DNA from 3 places in the Blautia sp. AM42-2 genome. Region 1 is predicted to be linked to each of the others. Evidence: predicted binding sites of a transcription regulator. Region 1 holds the regulator's gene; each other region holds the start of a gene.
What was found. The regulator Rex, encoded in region 1, represses fermentation and respiration genes when NADH is low (regulators of the CRP and FNR family bind a similar motif). The targets are predictions, from matches to a motif close to ATTGTTAANTANTTAACAAT.

Region 1 (7,308 bases):
AATCCTCTGATAATCTCGGATGCTGTTACATAGGAAGCACTGCTTTTTTCTTCCGCAGCCTCTCCCGCCTTTCCATGCGCATATGCCGCCAGTGCCGCTGTTTTGGCAAGGCTGATTTTTTTCTCATTTTTTTCACACTGACGTTTTGCTGCAAAGGCGCCTGTGATTCCCGCGAGCACATCGCCGCTTCCCGCCGTCGCAAGCGCACTGCTTCCGCTTGTGTTTATGTAATACTGCTCACGCCCTTCCTCTGCTGTCACGGTTACGGAATCCTTTCGTACACAGCAGGCCTGGTATTTTTCGGCTGCCCTTCCGGCGCTTCCTGCCGGGTCACGCTGGCATTCTGCAATAGTCATGTGCAGCAGCCGTGCAAGCTCTCCTACATGAGGCGTTAAAATTTTTTCTGCCCGATAGCCCGAAAGAATCTCTGCATCTTCTGCAATCAGGTTCAGCGCATCTGCATCCAGAACAAGAGGAACTTCTGTGTGCTGCACCGTAAAAACGAGCAGTTCTTTTGCCGTCCGGCTTTTGGAAAGTCCCGGTCCCGCAACAACAGCGTCCGCCCAGGCGAGATCCTGCAGCAGGGCTTCTTCCGGAAGCGGCTCATCCTCCTTCCAGAAATCCGCCATTGCTTCCGGCAGGGCACAGAAAAGCGGCGTACGGTTTCTTTCCTCTGTCACAACCTTTACCATGCCGGCACCGGATGCAAGGACTGCCCTGGCACACAAAACAGCGGCTCCGCACATGGCACCGGAACCGGCAAGTACCAGCACCTTTCCGAAGGTTCCCTTATTTCCCATCGGCGTGCGGGTAAGAAACCGGTCCAGATCTTCTTTTTCCACTGAACCGTACCAGGGCGTCTCCTCTTCTCCTGCATCAAAGCCGATTCCAATATCACGGACCAGGACCTCTCCGGCATATCGTTTTCCGGGATCAAAAAGAAGCCCTGGCTTTGCACAGGCAAATGTCACCGTGGCTCTGGCTTTCACCGCCGCATCAAGGACCTCTCCGGTATCCGTGTGGATCCCCGAAGGGATGTCCACGGCAAGAACAGGAACACCGCTTGCGCAGATTGCTTCCACTGCCCTCCGGTACTCCCCTGCCAGCGGACGGGATACGCCAATTCCAAAGATGGCATCTATGATAACAGTATATTCCCGGAAATCCGGATTCTTAACCTCACGGACCCCATAATTTTCCGCAATTTTCTTCTGTACTCTCATGCCTTCACTGTATTTTTCCGGATTTCCAAGACAGAACAGTTCCGCATCCACCCCTTTCGTCTTTAAAATCCGTGCAATTGCCGCACCGTCCCCGCCATTATTTCCGGGACCGCACACAGCAAGGACTTTTCCTGTATTCCATGTTCCACTTTGAAGCTCCTCCACGCAGGACAGCGCCGCGCGCTCCATCAGTACCAGGGACGGTACCCCCATGGTTTCGATCGTATTGCGGTCTGCCTGCTTCATCTGTGCTGCTGTAAGAATCCGTTTCATCGCTTTTCCTCCTTTTCCTGCCTTATCCGGAAAGTGAACAGAAAAAGTCTCCGGTTTCCCGAAGACTCTCCTGCTTTTGTTTTGGTTTCTTAATTGTTCTTTGGATGCTCCGCCTCATATCTGGTCAGATTGTAGGAGAGACGCATCAGACTTTCGGAAAGATGGACGTTCTCGACGATCACATCTTTCGGAAGTTTTAAGTTTAGATCGGTATGTGCAAAATTCCAGATTGCTTTTACACCGTTATCCACGAGAATCTCTGCCATCTCTACCGCTTTTGCTTTTGGCAGTGTCAAAGCCGCAATCTCCACATGGTGTTCCTTGATAAATTCCGGAAGCTCGTCCGCCATGCGGATTTCAATTCCGCGCACGGAGATTCCTTTTAATACCGGGTTGACGTCAAAAATACCGACCGTTTTGAATCCGCTTCTTTCAAAGGCCGCATAATTGGCAAGCGCCTGTCCCAGATTTCCGGCTCCGACAAAAATCATATTGTGGACTCTGTCCAGACCTAAGATTTTTCCAATCTCGCTGTACAGATACCGCACGTTATAACCATACCCCTGCTGGCCGAAGCCGCCGAAATTATTTAAGTCCTGGCGAATCTGGGAAGCTGTCACTTTCATCCGCTCGCTCAGCTCACCGGAAGAGATCCGTTCTACTCCGTCCTCCAGCAATTCGCCCAGGTAACGATAATATCTAGGAAGTCTTTTGATAACTGCCCGCGAAATTCCTTTTTCTTCCAAGATAAATTCCTCCTTATTTACACCTGCATATATTCATATTATATATGGTTGATAGAAAATTGTCAAAGATTTCTTGAAATTTTGTGTATTACTCTCTATAATAAGGATGGTGTATTATGTCAAAATACAGAAATATGTTATCTGGAGGAACCACATGATTCTTGCATGTCAGAATATCTCGAAAGCATTCGGGACAACGGAAATTATCAAAAATGCATCTTTTCATATAGAAGAACGCGAAAAAGCCGCACTGGTCGGCATCAACGGTGCCGGAAAATCGACGCTGTTAAAAATCATCATCGGCGAAATGAGGGCCGATGAGGGAGAGGTCATCCTCTCCAAAGGAAAGACGATGGGCTATCTCGCCCAGCATCAGGATCTGACCGGACACCTTTCCATTTACCAGGAAGTGCTGACCGCGAAACAGAATCTGATCGATATGGAGGAACGCCTCCGTCAGATGGAAAGTGATATGAAGACAAAATCCGGTGCAGCGCTGGATGAACTTCTTTCCACCTATACCCGCCTCTCCCATACCTTTGAACTGGAAAACGGATACGCGTACCGCAGTGAAGTCGTCGGTGTTTTAAAAGGTCTTGGCTTTTCCGAGAGCGATTTTGAAAAACAGGTGGACTCCCTCTCCGGCGGTCAGAAGACCCGCGTGGCACTTGGTAAACTGCTGCTCACCAAACCGGACATCATTCTGCTCGACGAGCCGACCAACCACCTCGATATGGACTCGATCTCCTGGCTCGAAACGTATCTTTTAAATTACAGCGGAGCCGTCCTGATCGTCTCCCATGACCGTTACTTTCTCGACCGCGTTGTCACAAAAGTCGTTGAAGTGGACAATAAAAAAGTAACAACTTTTGAGGGAAACTATACCGCCTACAGTCAGAAAAAAGCAATGCTCCGCGAGGCCGCTTACCATGCCTGGGTCAACCAGCAGCAGGAAATCCACCATCAGGAGGAAGTCATCGCAAAGCTGAAATCCTTCAACCGGGAAAAATCCATCAAGCGTGCCGAGAGCCGTGAAAAGATGCTGGACAAAATGGATGTTCTCGAAAAACCGACGGAAGTACGCTCCGATATGCGGATCCGTCTGGAGCCGCGCATCACAAGCGGAAACGATGTGCTGACTGTCGAGCATCTCTCCAAAGCCTTCCCGGGACAGACGCTTTTCCAGGATCTGAATTTCGAAATCAAGCGCGGGGAGCGCGTCGCAATCATCGGAAACAACGGAACGGGAAAAACGACGATCTTAAAGATCTTAAACGAAGTCATCCGACCGGATGCCGGCTCTTTTACACTTGGAAGCCGTGTACAGATCGGTTACTACGATCAGGAGCATCAGGTACTCCACATGGAAAAGACCATTTTCCAGGAGATTTCCGACGCGTATCCGTATCTGACAAACACCGAAATCCGAAATGTGCTGGCCGCCTTCCTGTTTACAAACGACGATGTCTTCCAACCGATTCATACCTTGAGCGGCGGTGAGCGCGGACGAATTTCTCTTGCCAAGCTGATGCTCTCGAACGCCAACTTCCTGATCCTCGACGAGCCGACCAACCACCTCGATATCGTATCAAAGGAGATTCTGGAAAACGCGCTGAAGGATTACACTGGAACGGTACTGTACGTTTCCCACGACCGTTACTTTATCAATCAGACTGCAACCCGGATTCTGGAGCTGACGGGACAGACACTCGTCAACTATATCGGAAATTACGATTACTATCTGGAGAAAAAAGAAGAGCTGACCCGCATCTATGCTCCTGCTGCCGATGCCGCCGCTCCGGAAGAAACAGCGGCTCCTTCCGAAGCCTCCTCCACAAAGCTGGACTGGAAAGCGCAGAAAGAAGAACAGGCACGTCTCCGCAAGAAAGAGAACGAGCTGAAAAAGACGGAGAAACGAATTGAAGAGCTTGAGACACGCGATTCGGAAATTGATGAGGAAATGTCGAAACCGGAAGTCGCAACGAATGTGGCAGAGTGTGTGAAATTAAGCAAAGAGAAAGCAGAGATTGCCGCGGAACTCGAAGAGCTGTATGAAAAATGGGAAGAGCTTGCCGAGTAGGCCTGGTTTTCCCCGGAAAAATTCAAAACAGAAAAAGCCGGTCCGGCGCATCCCTTTTTGCGGGAATGCCGGATCGGCTTTCTTTTTTGCTTCGTTTAATTATTTCTCCAGCTCCTCGCGGATGGCCAGGATGAAATCACGGCTGTTTAATACGGTCGGATTTTCCATGGTGGTGATCAGCGCAAGGTCTTTTGTCATTTTTCCGCTCTCGATCGTTGCGATCGTTGCTTTTTCCAGACGGTCTGCAAATGCGGAAAGTTCTGCGTTTCCATCCATTTCCCCGCGTTTTCTGAGTGCGCCGGTCCATGCAAAAATGGTGGCCACGGAGTTGGTGGATGTCTCCTCACCTTTTAAGTGACGGTAATAGTGGCGCTGTACGGTTCCGTGCGCAGCCTCGTACTCGTAATATCCGTGCGGGGATACGAGAACAGAAGTCATCATCGCAAGGGAACCGAAGGCGGAGGATACCATGTCGCTCATGACATCGCCGTCGTAGTTCTTGCAGGCCCAGATAAAGCCGCCCTCTGCTTTCATGATGCGGGCAACGGCGTCGTCGATCAGAGTGTAGAAGTAGGTAATGCCTGCTTCTGCAAATTTCTCTTTGTACTCTGCATCGAAGATCTCCTGGAAGATATCCTTGAAGCGGTGATCATACTTCTTGGAAATCGTATCCTTGCTTGCAAACCACAGATCCTGTTTCGTGGACAGTGCGTACTCGAAACAGCTTCTCGCAAAGCTTTCTATGGAGTTATCCAGATTGTGCATGCCCTGAATGACACCGGCGCCGGTGAAGTTGTGGATCAGCTCTCTTGTCTCGGTGCCGTCCTCAGCCGTATAAACCAGCTCTGCTTTTCCCGGTCCCGGAATGCGCATTTCTGCATTTTTATAGACATCCCCGTATGCATGACGGGCAATCGTGATCGGTTTTTTCCAGTTGCGCACGCACGGCTCGATGCCTTTTACGACAATCGGGGTACGGAAAACGGTTCCGTCGAGCATGGCACGGATCGTTCCGTTCGGGCTCTTCCACATTTCTTTCAGATTGTACTCGGTCATACGCGCTGCATTCGGCGTAATGGTGGCACATTTGACTGCTACACCGTATTTCTTGGTAGCGTTTGCGGAATCTACGGTTACCTGATCGTTCGTCTCGTTTCTGTGTTCCAGTCCCAGATCGTAATATTCCGTTTTCAGGTCAATAAACGGGAGAAGCAGCTCATCTTTGATCATTTTCCAGAGAATTCTGGTCATCTCATCTCCATCCATCTCTACCAGAGGAGTGGTCATCTGAATTTTTTCCATAGTAGGCCTCCTTTTTCTATTCCCGTTTATTGTATAAAGTATCCTATAGCTTGTCAAGTCAAAATTCGCCTGATTTTTTGGCGTTTTCCCATAAATTCACACAATTTTTGCAGGATGAGAGGTGTTTTCCTTCATTTTTCTTTTTTTATGCTGCCGCACAGTGTCTCACAGAAGAGACAGAAAACGGTCTGTTTGAAGCATCCCATGCCCCTGACGGTTGCGCGGAAGGCCAAGGTCTCTCGCCGATTCGCAAAGCAGCATTTTCGCCTGGACATTTGTAAGATCCGGAACCCGTTCAAGTGCCAAAGCCACGGCTCCGGACACCCGCGGTGCCGCCATCGAGGTGCCGCTCTTCACCACATATTCCTTCCTGCTTCTTCCAGGCGCGCAGGAAATGAGACGTTTTCCAGGCGCGACAAGATCCGGTTTGCAGACGCAGTCCCGTGTCGGGCCGCATCCGGAGATTCCTCTTCTTGGCTCCAGCAGATCGCCCGCTCCCACAGTGATCACTTTTCTGCTGCTCCCCGGCGCCGTAATACTGCCCGGAGCGGGCCCCAGATTTCCGGCCGCTGTCACAACTGTGATCCCGTCATCCCAGGCGCGCTCCACCGCCTGCACGAGCAGATCATCCACCGATTTTTCCTGCTCTGTTGTTCCCACTGAAATATTTAAAATGCGGATATTAAGTCTTATTCGCTCTTTGCACACCCAGTCAATCGCCGCAAGGATATCCTGCTTTCTGCCGTTTCCCCTGCGGTCGAGAATTTTTGCTACCACAAATCTGCATTCCGGTGCCGTACCCCGGTACTTCCCGCCGGATGCTCTTCCGCTTCCGCCGAGGATTCCGCAGACATGCGTCCCATGCCCATTATCATCGTAAGGCGTCTCCCGCCCGTACACCAGATCCCGGAACGCCGCAATCCGGTTATCAAAATCAATATGCGGAAAAATCCCTGTATCCAGCACCGCCACGGTAATTCCTTGTCCTGTCAGAATTTTCTGCTCGTTCATCGCAAAGCTCCGGCGTATTCTTATTTTATGGTATGCAAAAAGGCTGCCCTTTGCAAGAAACAGCCTTTTTCTTATCAACTCTTTTAAAATTGTATCTGTTTTTCCCCTTTCCGCTTCCAGAGCATCATCGCAAGCGGGATGCCGCAGAGCTCGGCCAGAACGAAAGATACCCAGATCAGATTCAGATTTCCAAACCATTTCAGAATAAAAGCGAACACCAGCGGCAGGATAGCCTGGCGGGTCATGGATATGTACATGCTTTCTTTTCCGAGGGAAAGTCCCTGCAGCGATGCCTGATAGATCAGCCCCGGGATGGAGAGCAGATAGGCGACGGCGAGAATGCGAAGCGCCGGAACTCCGATGTTCATCAGGTTGTCGGAGGCATCAAAAAGTTTCAGTACAAATCCCGGGCAGGATTCCAGCACGGCGAAAAAGATCAGGAACAGTCCGCCGCCGTAGAGAATGCCGTAACGGATCGACTGGCGAATTCGTTCTTTCTGTTTTGCACCGTAATTGTACGCCACAATCGGAATCAGACCATTTGTGATACCGTGGACGCCAACCGTTGTGATGTTCTGAATTTTCGTGCAGATACCAAAAGCCGCAACAGCTGTAGACGAGAACGTAATGACAATCGCATTCATCGCCATGTTGACAACGGAGGTAAAAATCT
Region 2 (7,308 bases), on a different contig from region 1:
TGTATTCTGCTTTTATGCGGCGATTGCTGTCGGCATTGTGGTCAGCATCATCCTGCTTGCGGCCAAACAGCCGATTCTTGGTCTTCTCGGCTGCGATGAGACGACGTGGCAGTATGCGGGGGACTATTACCAGTGGATTGCACTCGGCGCACCGTTTATCATTGTCCAGCTGACACCGAACAACCTGGTGCGCACCGAAGGTTTTGCCAAAGCATCCATGATCGGAACGATGATCGGAGCCGTGGTCAACATCATTCTCGACCCGGTTTTTATCTACACCCTTGGTCTGGGAGCGGCAGGTGCTGCGATTGCTACGGTGCTTGGCAATATCTGCGGCGATATTTTCTATGTGATTTTTATAATAAAGAAATGCCGTTATCTCTCCGTCGATTTCCGGAAACTGAAAGTGACCGGCGCGGAAGTCCTCGCCGTCCTTGCGATCGGCATTCCGGCCTCTGTCACCAACTTCATGCAGAGCATCGGCGTGACGCTGACGAACCGCTTTTTACAGCCGTATGGAACAGATAAAGTCGCAGCGATGGGAATTGCCCTCAAAATCATCATGATCTCCGTTCTTGTCATGGTTGGCTTTGCTTTCGGCGGACAGCCACTGGTCGGATACAACTATGGCGCAAAGAACAAAAAACGTTTCAACGAGACAATCCGTTTTGCCTTCCTTCTGGAAGTGCTGACCGGTGCCGGAATGGCGATTGTGCTCGGTGCGGCGGCTCCGCTTCTGGTGGGACTGTTCTTAAAAGATGCCAGTGTAATCACAGTCGCACAGCAGATTCTCCGTGTCCAGCTCATCGGCATGCCGTTTGTCGGTATTGTGCTTGCCTCCACCTGCATTTTCCAGGCGATTGGAAATGGGGCAGGCGCGCTGATTCTCTCTGCAGGACGTCAGGGCGTGATTTTTGCCATTGTCATTATCTGTGCATCAAAGATCGCCGGATTTTCCGGTGTTATTGCCTCCCAGCCGGTTTCGGATTTCCTGACGGCGCTTGTGGCAGTGATGATTCTGCTGCAGTGGAAGAAAAAAGCACTTGCAGATTAAAAATTTTGAAAAAAGCAGTAAAGCGGCTGCGGTCAGAGTTCCCAGGGTGGGAGCCGGCTGCAGCTGTTTTTGCGCATGCAGAAAATAAAACGATGTGCCCATGTCAAAAACACGTAAAAGTGACGAAAAACCGTCATGCAATTCGTCAGTATTACGGGATTGCATTCCGGGAGAACAAGATATAAAATGGCATGAGATTCGACAAAAAGGGGAAGCAAAAACATACGACAATAGGGAGGACATCACATGGCAACAAAGAAAAGTGCAGTAAAAGATCTGACAAACGGCAGCCCGGTAAAACTGATTCTGGGGTTTGCACTGCCGCTGCTGCTCGGCATGCTGTTCCAGCAGTTTTACAGCATGGTCGATACGATTATTGTAGGAAAATTCTTAGGCGCGAAAGCGCTCGCGGCTGTTGGCAGTACAGGTTCGATCAACTTCATGATCGTGGGATTCTGTATGGGAGTCTGCAACGGATTTGCGATTCCGGTTGCGCAGATGTTCGGTGCAGGAGATCGGAAAGCACTGTGCCGGTATGTAGGAAATGGAGCCGTCCTGGCCGGTATTCTTTCCGTGGTGATGACCGTTCTTGTCTGCATCTGGTGCCGCGACATTCTGATTCTGATGAAAACCCCGTCCGATATTCTGGACGGTGCATACGCTTACATCTTTGTTATTTTCCTCGGAATTCCGCTTATGGTGCTCTATAACCAGACATCAGCAATCATGCGGAGCCTCGGCGACAGCCGCTCCCCACTGATTTTCCTCGGTATCTCTTCAATACTGAATATCGTGCTAGATCTTGCTCTGGTCCGCCCGATGGGAGTAGCGGGAACCGCGTGGGCGACGATTATCGCGCAGGGAGTCTCTGGATTCCTGTGTCTCTTTTATATGAAGAAAAAATTCACCATCCTTGCTTTTACGAGAGAGGACTGGAAGCTGCACAAGCATTATGTGCTTAATCTGTGCAATATGGGAATCCCGATGGGACTGCAGTATTCAATCACCGCGATCGGAAGTGTTATTTTGCAGACCGCTGTCAACGGCCTTGGTTCCACTGCGGTTGCATCTGTTACGGCTGCCGGTAAAATTTCCATGTTCTGCTGCTGCCCGTTCGACGCGCTCGGCTCCACTATGGCGACGTATGCCGGACAGAACGTCGGTGCGAAGAAGATGGATCGTGTCAACACCGGTATTTTGACAAGTTCCATTATTGGAAGCGTGTATTCCGTGGTCATTTTAGGAGTTATGTTTCTGTGGTCCCGCCAGATTTCGCTTCTCTTTGTAGATGCATCCGAGACGGTCATCCTCGACCAGGCGCGTCAGATGCTGCTGATCAACATGGTATTTTACATTCCGCTGACCCTTGTCAATGTCGTACGCTTTACCGTGCAGGGCATGGGCTTCAGCAAATTTGCAATCCTTGCCGGCGTCTGCGAGATGATCGGCCGTTCGGTGGTAGCCTTTTTCCTGGTTCCGTATTTTGGTTACACCGCAGTCTGCTTCGCAAGCCCGGTGGCATGGATTCTCGCCGATCTGTTTCTCGTTCCGGCGTACCTGTACTGCGCAAAAACGCTTCGTTCTCTTTTTGAGAAAAATGCGCAGATGATGTAAGCCGTGCCGCAAGATGGACAAGCTGTTTCAATTCTGGTATAATGGAGCCTGGATTTTAGGAAAGCTGAAAAAGAATCCCATAGAAGAGAGGAAGATATCCTATGAAACAGTCGGTATTAGAATATAAGAAACTTCTGGAGCAGGAAGGCCTTCTGGTGGAATTTGCAGAGCCGGAAGGAAAAGAAGGAGAGGACAGACCAGTTACCCTCGTAACGTATTTTTCGGGCGGAGCGGATCAGGGAACGCTGTTTCTCTGCAAAGGAGCTGCATTCAAAGAGGCATACTTAAAAGACGCCGTAAACCGCGGTGCTGTTGCCTATGTAAGTGAAAAAAAATACGAAGCGGGAAAAGAAATTCCGGCACTCATCGTCAACGATGCCAGAAAAGCACAGTTTGTGCTGGGTGAGGCGTTTTACGATTATCCGGCAAAGTCGCTGCATGTCACGGCGCTGACCGGAACAAAAGGAAAGACAACGACAGCCTACTACCTGCAGTCGATGCTCGATGCCTGCCTGAAAAAACAGGGCGGAAACGGATGTGCACTGTTAAGTTCGATTGAATATTACGACGGAAAGACGAGAGAAGCATCAACGCTCACCACGCCGGAATCCCTGGAGCTGTGCCGCCATATGCGCAATGCCGTAGATGCAGGCCTTTCTCATATGGTGATGGAAGCATCCTCCCAGGCGCTCAAATACGAGAGAGTCGGAAACACGCATTTTGATACCGCCATTTTCCTGAACATTTCCAAGGACCACATCAGCCCGACGGAGCACAAGGATTTTGATGATTATTTCCAGTCGAAATTAAAGATCTTCGACCGCTGCACCTGCGCCTGCGTGAACCTGGACAGCGACCATATCGAGGAAATCCTGAAAGCTGCGGCAAAATGTGAGCGCGTCGTTACGTTTGGATCGAAAGAAAATGCTGTAATCCGTGTGAGTGATATCAAGCCGGGCAGAGGAAAATTCTATTTTCATGTGGCAGGACCGGATTTCTCGGAAGATTTTACCCTGCCGGTGCACGGAGTCTTCAATGTGGAGAATGCCGTAGCTGCCATTGCGGCTGCCTGGTCGATGGGAATCCCGGTTTCGCTGATCAAGGAAAGCCTCCTTGGCGTCACCGTTCCGGGAAGGATGGAGACGTACGAGAGCAGCGCGGGCGAGGTCACGGCGATCGTGGATTTCGCGCACAATGGCCTGAGTTTTGAAAAAATGTTTGATACCGTAGCACTCGAATACCCGGGAAGCCGCGTAAGCGTTGTGTTCGGAACCCCGGGCGGAAAAGCATTCAACCGCAGAAAAGATATGGGTGAGATTTCCGGAAAACGGGCGGACCGGATTTTCCTCGTACCGGATGATCCGGGAAACGAAGATCCGCAGGCGATCTGTGAGGAGATCGGCGGGTACATAGCAAAGGAAGGTGCATCCTTCCAGATCCGCATGGACCGCGGAGCAGCAATCCGGGAGGCGATTCTTGGCGCCGTACCGGGAGAGGTTGTTCTGATCCTTGGAAAAGGCGCGGACGTGACGATGCACGTCGGAAACGGAAATGTGCCGTACCGGTCAGATGCCGTCTATGCAAAAGAGGCGCTTGCCGAATATGGAAATGCATTTGCCGAAGCGGCAACGGCTCGTGAAACAGAAGAATAGAAGCAAAAACAGAAAAAACAGAGCAAAAAAGACACGGAACAGAAAAATCCGTGTCTTTTTTGCGTCTGGCGGCAGCAGAAATGAAAATCAGACAGGAAATTTGGCGGATACATCCTACAAAATGTAGAAAAGAAGGACAGAAACTAGCCCGTATGACGAAAAGTTGTTAAAAATATAACGAACGAAAGTTAGACGTGTGAAACTAAACACAGAAAGCAAAAACCCGGGAACCATGCGGAAAAAGACGAATTCTGCGGGATGAAGGACAAAGCTGTAAGTTTTTGGAAAGAATTCTTGTGAAAAAGAACAAAAAATGGTATAATTGTATTGAAATATATCCAGAACACCCCTTCTGGAAGCGTACGGGCTCAGTGAGAAAAAAGATTTCACGAAAATGCTCGAAAAAAACACTTGTTAAATTCTTGTCATAGTGCTATGATAAGGAAAGTGAAAAATTTATCAATCACAAAAACCAACTAGGGGTATTTTAGAAAGGAGTATTTATGAGCAGCAAGATTACCATCATTGGAGCTGGAAGCGTTGGATCTACGATCGCCTATACACTGTCGAACGAAGACATCGCGTCTGAGATTGTTCTCATCGATATTAACAAGAAAAAAGTAGAGGGAGAGGTTATGGATATCGCGCAGGGTACCTGCTTCCGCGATCCGGTCTCCATCATCGCAGGTGAGTATGAGGATGCCAAGGACTCTGATATCGTAATTATTACTTCCGGTATTGCAAGAAAGCCTGGCCAGACCCGTATTGAGCTGACCCAGACCAACGTAAACATCTTAAAATCCATCACACCGGAAATCGTAAAAGCGGCTCCGAATGCCATCTACATCATTGTAAGCAACCCGGTTGATATCATGACCTACGTGTTTACAAAGATCTCCGGACTTCCGGAAAACCAGATCCTTGGTTCTGGTACCATGCTGGATTCCGCGAGACTTCGCTGCGGACTGTCTGAACACCTCAACATTGCCCAGAAAAACATCCACGCTTACGTATTCGGTGAGCACGGCGATACTTCCTTCATTCCGTGGAGCGGCGCTTACGTTTCCGGTGTCAGTCTGGACGAGTACTACGAGACCGTAGAAAAAATGGGCAGGAACGTAACCAAGATCGACAAAGATGCTATGCTGGAGTACGTAAGAACTTCCGGCGGACAGGTTATTGCAAACAAAGGAGCTACTTTCTATGCAGTATCTGTTGCAGTATGCAAACTGGTAGCAACCATTCTTTCTTCTTCCGATTCTGTAGCAACCGTATCTTCCATGATGCACGGTGAGTACGGCATCGAGGATGTATGCTTAAGCACACTGACCCTCGTTGGACCGAAAGGCGTACAGGGCAAGATTCCGATGCGTATGACAAAAGAGGAAGTAGAAAAACTCAAAGCAAGTGCCGACGCATTAAAAGCAGTTATCGCACAGATCGAGCACTAAGAGCGGGCAATAAGCTCAAAACATAAAATTTATGGCAGTGGCAGAAAGTGCGAAAGAGCGGTATCTCCCACTGCCTTAACGTGCGCCTGAAGAAATTTTCCGCCGGGTGTACATAAAAAGAGTACCGGAAACTTTTCCGGTGCCGGACAGAAGATACCGCAGGAAAAATGGAAACCAACAGGAGCAAGTAAGAAAGGAGCAATTCCATGACCTACAGTTATTTTCCGGGCTGTACGCTGAAGAACAAAGCAAAAGATCTGGATCATTATGCCAGAGAGTGCGCAAAAGTTCTGGGATTTGAACTGGAAGAAATTGAAAACTGGCAGTGCTGCGGAGCTGTGTATCCACAGGCATCCGATGAAATCGCCACAAAACTTTCTTCGGTTCGCGCCTTAGCAGACGCCAAAGAAAAAGGACAGGATCTGATCACAGTCTGTTCCGCCTGTCATCACGTGATCAAACGCGTAAACGATGACATGGCGAATGTAGAAGACATTCAGACAAAAGTAAACAACTACATGGCTCTTTCCGAGCCATATCTTGGCGAAACGAAAGTACTTCATTATCTGGAAGTGCTGCGTGACGTCGTTGGATTTGACAAGATCAAAGAGAAAGTGGTAAACCCATTAAAAGGAAGAAAAATCGGCGCATATTACGGCTGTATGCTGCTTCGTCCGAGCACCACAATGCAGTTTGACGATCCGGAAAATCCGACAATCATTGAAGACTTTATCAAGGCCCTTGGCGCAACACCGGTCGTATATCCGATGAGAAATGAGTGCTGCGGCGGCTACATATCCCTCAAAGAAAAGAAAATGGCATCCAACATGGTAGACCAGATCATGGCATCCGCATCCTACAAAGGAGCAGAAGAACTGATCACTGCATGTCCGCTTTGCATGTACAACCTGCGCAATAACGGAACAAAAGAAGGTCTTCCGGTTACCTACTTTACCGAGCTTCTTGCAGAAGCACTCGGCATCAAAGAGGAGGTGCAGGCATGAAAATTGCAACATCCGATGAAATCCGTGCCATCGCCGGTGTGGATACCAGAAAATGTATGAAATGCGGTAAATGTTCCGCATCCTGTCCTGCTTATAACGAAATGGACATCCGTCCGCATCAGTTTGTATCTTACGTACAGAACGGCGATGTGGAAGCACTGATGAACTCCAAGTCCATCTGGAAATGCCTCTCCTGCTTCGCATGTGTAGAGCGCTGTCCAAGAGACGTAAAACCTGCCAAACTGATCGAGGCAGTTCGTCTTTCCGTGATCCGTCAGAGAGGAGAGAATTATCTTTCTCCGGATGAAATTCCGGCTCTTCTGGATGATGAGACTCCGCAGCAGCTTCTGATGAGTGCATTCCGTAAATATAGAAAGTAAAAAACAACCCATCCACAGAAAGGTGAGAGAAAAGTGCAAAGAATAGGAGTATTTGTCTGCCACTGCGGTACAAATATTGCGGCTACGGTTGATGTCAAAAAAGTTGTTGACGTCATCAGCAAAGAGCCGGGTGTTGTTCATGCAGAGGATTAT
Region 3 (7,308 bases), on a different contig from region 1:
GGTTATTGATCATTTTTCTCCGCTTGTCGACGGCATCAAAATGTCCTGCATTCAGTTTTTTACCTGTTCGATCCTGTCCGCTGTCTGTATGGTTCTCTTTGAAACCGTAAACATCTCCGATCTTCTGCACGCCTGGATGCCGATTCTCTATGCCGGAATTCTCTCTTCAGGTGTCGGCTATACCCTGCAGATCATCGGGCAGAAAGGATTAAATTCCACCATGGCTTCTCTGCTGATGAGCCTGGAATCCGTTTTTTCCGTTCTCGCCGGTTGGATTTTCCTTCATCAGGCACTCTCCGGTCGCGAGCTCTCCGGCTGTATTCTGATGTTTGCAGCGATCGTGCTGGTACAGCTTCCGGGCTTTTCCAAAACCAACGCTGTTTCCTGATGCCATTCCTTTTTCAGTGTAAGAAAGATTCCCGTTTTGCGAGCTTCTTTCTTACGACAGCTTGCTTTGATGACATAATTTCCCTCCGCCGCAGTGTGATCCTGCCCGGAGGGCTTTTTTATGCCTTCCGAAAATTTAACCGAATCTAGTAAGTCCCCTGCTTCCATTTCGAATATCCGCTTGCCCAATATTTTCATAGCATAAAAATACAAAATTCTGCATATTGATTGCAGGATTTTTTAATTCGTGCTACACTGTTTTTATTGTACCAATAAGCACTTATTTTATTAGGAGGTTCTGTCATGCCCGTTTTTGATTTCAGCAATTCCCCGGAAAAAGCAAAAGTTTCCGAATGTACGTATACTGTTTTCCGCACAAACGCACCGTTTACTTCTCCGGATCAGCCGATCCTAATTCTGGATACAAAAGAGAAGGCCTTCCCGCATCATCCCTGCGGTATTTTCACAAACCCGGCAAAACGGACATCGTTCGAATTTAAAGAGGAAGAAGAAACCTTCATCGCCGACATTCTCCAGATCGATGCCCGTTTTGTCAGCCTTTTAAAATGGCTCGGTGAAAACCATATCAATGTCCGCCTTTCCGGCACACAAACATCCGACGGTTATGCAGTTTACAAAATCCGCGAGATCGCTTTCGGTGGCGGCGCAAAGCTTTCGGCTGAGGATGGATTTTTACAGTTTATGATTGAGCGTCTCCTCGCCAGCAATGCACCGGAAGAAGAAGTTGAGGATGAGGATCAGGAGGAAACCGGTGACAGCATGAAGCTCACCAGCATCCAATCCATCACTGATTTTATGAACTGTGCCGGAAGAACGCTGCCGGATAATATCCGCCTTTGGGCTCGTCGAAACCTCGCTGTTGCCCGTTCCCACGAAGTCTCTCCCGAAGAACGTCGTCACGCGCAGCGCGCCCTCTCCATGATGATGAATATTCAATGGAAAAGCAACTATTTTGAAGCCATTGATCCAGTGGAAGCACGCCGGATCCTCGATGAAGAACTATATGGCATGGAACGTGTGAAGCAGAGAATTATCGAAACCATCATTCAGATTAACCGGACTCATACGCTGCCGGCCTATGGTCTGTTACTGATCGGTCCTGCCGGAACCGGAAAATCGCAGATTGCTTATGCCGTTGCGCGTATCTTAAAATTACCGTGGACCACACTCGATATGAGTTCGATTAATGACCCGGAACAGCTGACCGGAAGTTCCCGCATCTACGCAAACGCAAAACCGGGAATCATCATGGATGCTTTTTCCATGGCTGGTGAATCCAACCTCGTCTTTATCATCAATGAGCTCGACAAGGCTGCCTCCGGCAAAGGAAACGGAAACCCGGCAGATGTTCTGCTGACCCTTCTTGATAATCTTGGTTTTACCGATAACTATATCGAATGTATGATCCCGACCGTCGGTGTATACCCGATTGCAACCGCAAACGACAAGAACCAGATCAGTGCTCCGCTGATGTCCCGCTTCGCTGTGATTGAAATTCCGGATTACACACCGGAAGAAAAGAAAATCATTTTCTCCCGCTATGCACTTCCAAAGGTGTTAAAACGTATCGGTATGAAAGAAAAAGAATGCATTCTGACGCCGGAAGGACTCGATGCCGTAATCTCCTGCCACGAAAACACAAGCGGTATTCGTGATCTTGAGCAGGCTGCTGAGCATATCGCAGCAAATGCGTTATATCAGATAGAAGTCAACCATGTTTCCTCTGTTACCTTTGATGCAGAAATGGTACGTGAACTGCTCTTGTCCTGCTGATCTGCCTTATTTTCTATTTTGAAGGCGTATCAGGGTACGGCGAAAACCAGTGACGCAGCAATTCACGCTCTGTGGTGCTGAAATTTTTTGCATTATTTTAGAGTGTGCTGTAAAATAGTTTCCTGTCCCATCAGTCTGTACTTTCGGGCAGGAAACTATTTTATTTCTCCAGATATTTTCATAAAAGAAAGCCCCTGACACTTTCATGTCAGGGGCTTCCTTTCGGTCAATTCAGAAAATTTATTTCTGCGGACCAGCGGAAACAAGTGCTTTACCAGCAGCGTTTCCTTCATATTTTGCAAAATTCTTGATGAATCTTTCAGCCAGATCCAGTGCTTTGGTCTCCCACTCGGAAGCATCAGCATAGGTATCGCGAGGATCCAGGATAGCCGGATCAACGCCCGGAAGTTCAGTCGGAACTTCGAAGTTGAAGTACGGAATAGTCTTCGTCGGAGCTTCGTTGATAGCACCGCTTAAGATTGCATCGATGATTCCACGGGTATCACGGATGGAGATACGTTTTCCGGTTCCGTTCCAGCCTGTGTTAACCAGGTATGCTTTTGCTCCGCTCTTCTCCATTTTCTTAACAAGCTCTTCTGCATATTTGGTTGGGTGCAGCTCCAGGAATGCCTGGCCGAAGCATGCAGAGAAGGTAGGAGTCGGCTCGGTAATTCCGCGCTCGGTTCCTGCAAGTTTTGCAGTAAATCCGGACAGGAAGTAGTACTGAGTCTGCTCTGGTGTCAGAATAGATACTGGCGGAAGTACGCCGAATGCATCTGCGGACAGGAAAATAACATTCTTAGCTGCCGGTGCAGAAGAAATCGGGCGAACGATGTTCTCAATGTGGTTGATCGGATAAGATACACGAGTATTCTCGGTTACGCTCTTATCATTGAAGTCAATTTTGCCTTCCGCATCAACAGTAACGTTCTCAAGCAGAGCGTCACGTCTGATTGCGTTGTAGATGTCCGGCTCAGACTCTTTGTCCAGGTTGATAACTTTTGCATAGCAGCCGCCCTCGAAGTTGAATACTCCGTTGTCGTCCCAGCCGTGCTCGTCATCACCGATCAGAAGACGTTTCGGGTCTGTGGAAAGTGTTGTTTTTCCTGTTCCGGAAAGTCCAAAGAAGATTGCAGTGTTCTCACCGTTCAGGTCTGTGTTTGCAGAGCAGTGCATGGAAGCGATGCCTTTCAGCGGCAGATAGTAGTTCATCATGGAGAACATACCTTTCTTCATCTCTCCGCCGTACCATGTGTTGATGATAACCTGCTCACGGCTTGTGATGTTGAATACTACTGCTGTCTCAGAGTTCAGACCCAGCTCTTTGTAATTCTCAACTTTTGCTTTGGATGCGTTGTATACAACGAAATCCGGCTCGAAGTTCTCAAGCTCTTCTGCTGTAGGTTTGATGAACATGTTAGTTACGAAATGTGCCTGCCAAGCTACCTCAACGATGAAGCGGATAGCCATACGGGTATCTTTATTTGCACCGCAGAATGCATCTACAACGAACAGTCTTTTGTTGGAGAGCTCTTTTTTTGCGATCTCTTTTACTGCTGCCCATGCTTCCTGGGTTGCCGGATGGTTATCGTTTTTGTACTCATCAGAAGTCCACCATACAGTATCTTTCGAATTCTCGTCCACAACGATGTATTTGTCTTTCGGTGAACGGCCTGTATAGATACCGGTCATAACGTTAACTGCACCAAGCTCTGTCTCCCGGCCTTTTTCATAGCCTTCCAGCTCTGGTTTTGTCTCTTCCTCAAATAACTGCTCATAAGAAGGGTTGTACACAATTTCTGTGGTACCGGTGATGCCATACTTTGTTAAATCGATCTGTGCCATCTTGTAATTAACCTCTTTCCTTTGATAGTAATACTGCTTCATTCTGCAAAATGCAGAAATTTGAAGGTATCCTTTTTAAGAAACCGGACCAGCCGGCCTCTTCTACTCTAATTATACATAAAAGGCCAAAAAAATCAACTGAAAATCTTCCGTTTTTTTACAGAACGTGTCCCAAAATCTGTAAAAATTTTATAAACTTCGATTTTTCGAAATTTTCTGACAATTGCACTTTTGTACACTTCATCCTGCAAATTGACATTTTTTGATTTTTTATGTTATAATATTAACAATTATGTTCGGAAAGAAGTTTCTTTATGTATTACGATCTGACCCGCGGGAAAATCTCCCGCTCTCTTATCCTGTTTGCCCTGCCGATGATCGCAGGAAATCTGTTGCAGCAGTTTTACAACATTGCCGACACCCTGATCGTCGGACGCGTTCTCGGAAGCAATGCGCTCGCCGCCGTCGGCTCCTCCTATACGCTGATGACGTTTCTGACTTCCATTTTTCTCGGCCTGTCGATGGGCGCCGGTGCGCTCTTTTCGATTTATCAGGGACGAAAAGATCTTTCTTCTTTAAAACTTTCAATTCTCCACGCGTTTCTGCTGATCCTTGCCGTTACGCTCGTGCTGAATCTCGCTGTTTATGCAGGCATCGAGCCGATCCTTACGTTTCTTCGCGTCCCGGATGAAGTCCGTCCCGGCATGCGGACGTATCTTCTGATTATCTTTGCCGGCCTTATTGCAACATCCGTATACAATTTCTTTTCCTGTATGCTGCGCGCGCTCGGAAACTCTTCTGTGCCGCTGATTTTTCTCGCTGTCTCTGCTGTGCTGAACATTGCACTGGATCTGCTCTTTGTCGCTGTACTGCCGTTCGGCATCGCAGGCGCGGCGCTCGCTACGGTTCTTGCGCAGTATGTGTCCGCCGTCGGTATTCTGCTCTATGTGCTGCTCCGCTGCCGCATGTGGCTGCCGTCAAAAAAAGAATGGCGTTTCAGCCATTCCATTTTAAAAGAGATTCTGAATCTTTCTTCGATGACCTGCATTCAGCAGTCGGTCATGAATTTCGGCATTCTGATGGTACAGGGGCTCGTCAACAGCTTCGGTCCGGCGGTCATGGCGGCATTTGCGGCCGCGGTGAAAATTGATACCTTTGCCTATCTGCCGGTGCAGGATTTCGGAAATGCCTACTCCACTTTCACCGCACAGAATTACGGGGCCGGAAATCACGAGCGGATCCGGCGCGGCACGAAAGATGCTTTTGCACTGAGCGCTGCTTTTTCCATCGTCATTTCTCTGCTTGTCAATCTGTTCGCGCATCCGCTGATGCAGATTTTCGTGAAAGCATCAGAAATGGAGGTCGTCGCGATCGGCGTACAGTACCTGCGGCTGGAAGGCTCGTTCTATCTCGGCATCGGATGGCTGTTTCTGCTGTACGGGTATTACCGCGCTGTCAAACGCGCCGAGATGTCGGTTGTTCTGACCGTCATTTCGCTTGGCATGCGTGTGGCGCTGGCATACCTTTTCTCCGCCACGGCGCTTGGCGTTGCCGGAATCTGGATCGCCATTCCGATCGGCTGGGCACTGGCTGATATGACCGGACTTTTCTTCCTGCGGCGTGCATTCCGATCGCAGAAGCCTGCATAAGTTCCGAATCTTATATCGCAGTACGGTTTTCTGCGGATAAACTGCGGAACTGCCCCGGCGTCTGGTGCATGCGTTCCTGGAAGACTCGGTTAAAATAGCTGATATTTCGGAATCCGCAGTCGCTCGCAATCTTGCTGATCGCCTCCTCGGTGGAAAGCAGCAGCCGGCAGCTCTCGGCAATCCGCAGGTTATTGACATACGTCACGGCGGAAATATGCATAATCGACTTAAAGAAGCGGCAGAAAGCGCTCTCACTCATATGAAACTGGCTCGCCAGTTCCGCGATTTCGAGATCCTCACAGAAATGAGCATTCATGTATGTGAGGATCTCTTTCATTCTGCTGACACGGTAATTCGTCGAGGCATCCGTTTTTCCGCCGTTCTTTTCTGCCGCACTGTAATATCCCTGCCAGATTTTCAGAAGTTCCGCTTTTAACAGCAGCTCCCAGCCCGGTTCTTTTCTTTCCTGCAGATTTCGGATCTCCTGCATGGCCTGTGCCGTTTTTTCTGCAAGGCGTGTTCCCCGCTCTGTCTTGGATGGAAAACGGATCTCGGAGGACAGCACTGGTTCGATATACTGCTGCTGGATCCGGTCAAGCGATGTGCCGGACAGAAAACGCGGCTGGAATACAACGGCAAGAAACGTAAATTCCTGTCCGTCGATTCCCTCTACCTCATGCAGACGGTTTGCATTGACAAAGGCGGTCTCCCCTTCCCGCAGGAGAAAGGTTTCGGTATCCATATGAAAAACAGCTTCGCCCTTTACTGCATAAAAGAGCTCCACTTCCTCATGCCAGTGGCAGTACACCCGCACGGTACTCTGCAGGTCTGTCTCGAAAACGTGAATGCTCAGCGGAAAAAGCTCATCACCGTGGGACTGTGTTTCTTTTCGGTAATTCATCTGTGAGAGCATATTTTTGTCTCCTCTCTTGTTTTGCTCTGCTGCCCCAATTGTAACACGAACTTTGCGATTCCGGCAAGTTTCCATGTTCTGCCGGCGAATCGCCCTTCCATGACCGTATTTTTCCTTCTTAAATAATAATAATTATCATATTTTATCAGCTTATTGACATTTCTTTTCATCCGCGCTATATTTTAGATACCCCGATAGGGTATGTGATTTCAAATTTTTCATCAAACTCCAGGAATACAGTCTGGCACGCTTTCGTTTCGCTGTATTCCCGGAAGAAAGCAGGTATTGTATGATTAAAACAGTCTTAAAAATTGATGGTATGATGTGCGGCATGTGCGAATCCCATATGAATGATGTAGTCCGCAAGAGCTGCTCTCCAAAGAAAGTAAACTCTTCTGCAAAAAACGGCGAGACCGTTGTCATCAGCGAAGCGCCGCTCGATATTCCGTATCTGAAACAGCAGATCAAGGACATCGGATATGAGCTGGTTTCGTATACGAGTGAGCCGTATGAGAAAAAGGGATTTTTCCATTTCGGACGATAAACGGATTTCATGCCCTTCCTTTTGCAGTTTGTGCGTCGGAAAAAAGCACCGTTTCAGAAGTTTATTTCCTTTTGGAAATCTGCCTCTGAAACGGTGTTTTCTATTTTTTATCTATGATTTGATCAGCCGCAGCAGCATCCGCAGGACGGCGGCGTTTCTTTCTCCTCTTTTTTCGG

Region 2: DW915_RS05125 (L-lactate dehydrogenase) is a predicted target of Rex. The motif match lies at 4,731-4,750, and genes of this name have one in related genera.
Region 3: pckA (phosphoenolpyruvate carboxykinase (ATP)) is a predicted target of Rex. The motif match lies at 4,298-4,317, and genes of this name have one in related genera.

What each region holds. Positions count from the first base shown of each region.
Region 1 covers NZ_QUIM01000001.1:373,262-380,569, reverse strand. The annotation lists gene DW915_RS01810 (NAD(P)H-hydrate dehydratase) at 1-1,496, opposite strand, end outside; gene DW915_RS01805 (redox-sensing transcriptional repressor Rex) at 1,586-2,242, opposite strand; gene DW915_RS01800 (ABC-F family ATP-binding cassette domain-containing protein) at 2,397-4,322, shown strand; gene DW915_RS01795 (NADP-dependent isocitrate dehydrogenase) at 4,422-5,624, opposite strand; gene DW915_RS01790 (S8 family peptidase) at 5,790-6,635, opposite strand; gene DW915_RS01785 (MATE family efflux transporter) at 6,719-7,308, opposite strand, start outside.
Region 2 covers NZ_QUIM01000002.1:448,003-455,310, forward strand. The annotation lists gene DW915_RS05105 (MATE family efflux transporter) at 1-1,054, shown strand, start outside; gene DW915_RS05115 (MATE family efflux transporter) at 1,301-2,668, shown strand; gene DW915_RS05120 (Mur ligase family protein) at 2,770-4,320, shown strand; gene DW915_RS05125 (L-lactate dehydrogenase) at 4,824-5,771, shown strand; gene DW915_RS05130 (CoB--CoM heterodisulfide reductase iron-sulfur subunit B family protein) at 5,978-6,775, shown strand; gene DW915_RS05135 (4Fe-4S dicluster domain-containing protein) at 6,772-7,155, shown strand; gene DW915_RS05140 (CoB--CoM heterodisulfide reductase iron-sulfur subunit A family protein) at 7,189-7,308, shown strand, end outside.
Region 3 covers NZ_QUIM01000010.1:10,535-17,842, reverse strand. The annotation lists gene DW915_RS11330 (DMT family transporter) at 1-388, shown strand, start outside; gene DW915_RS11325 (AAA family ATPase) at 691-2,181, shown strand; gene pckA (phosphoenolpyruvate carboxykinase (ATP)) at 2,422-4,026, opposite strand; gene DW915_RS11315 (MATE family efflux transporter) at 4,341-5,675, shown strand; gene DW915_RS11310 (AraC family transcriptional regulator) at 5,686-6,588, opposite strand; gene DW915_RS11305 (heavy-metal-associated domain-containing protein) at 6,878-7,132, shown strand; gene DW915_RS11300 (glutathione S-transferase C-terminal domain-containing protein) at 7,255-7,308, opposite strand, start outside.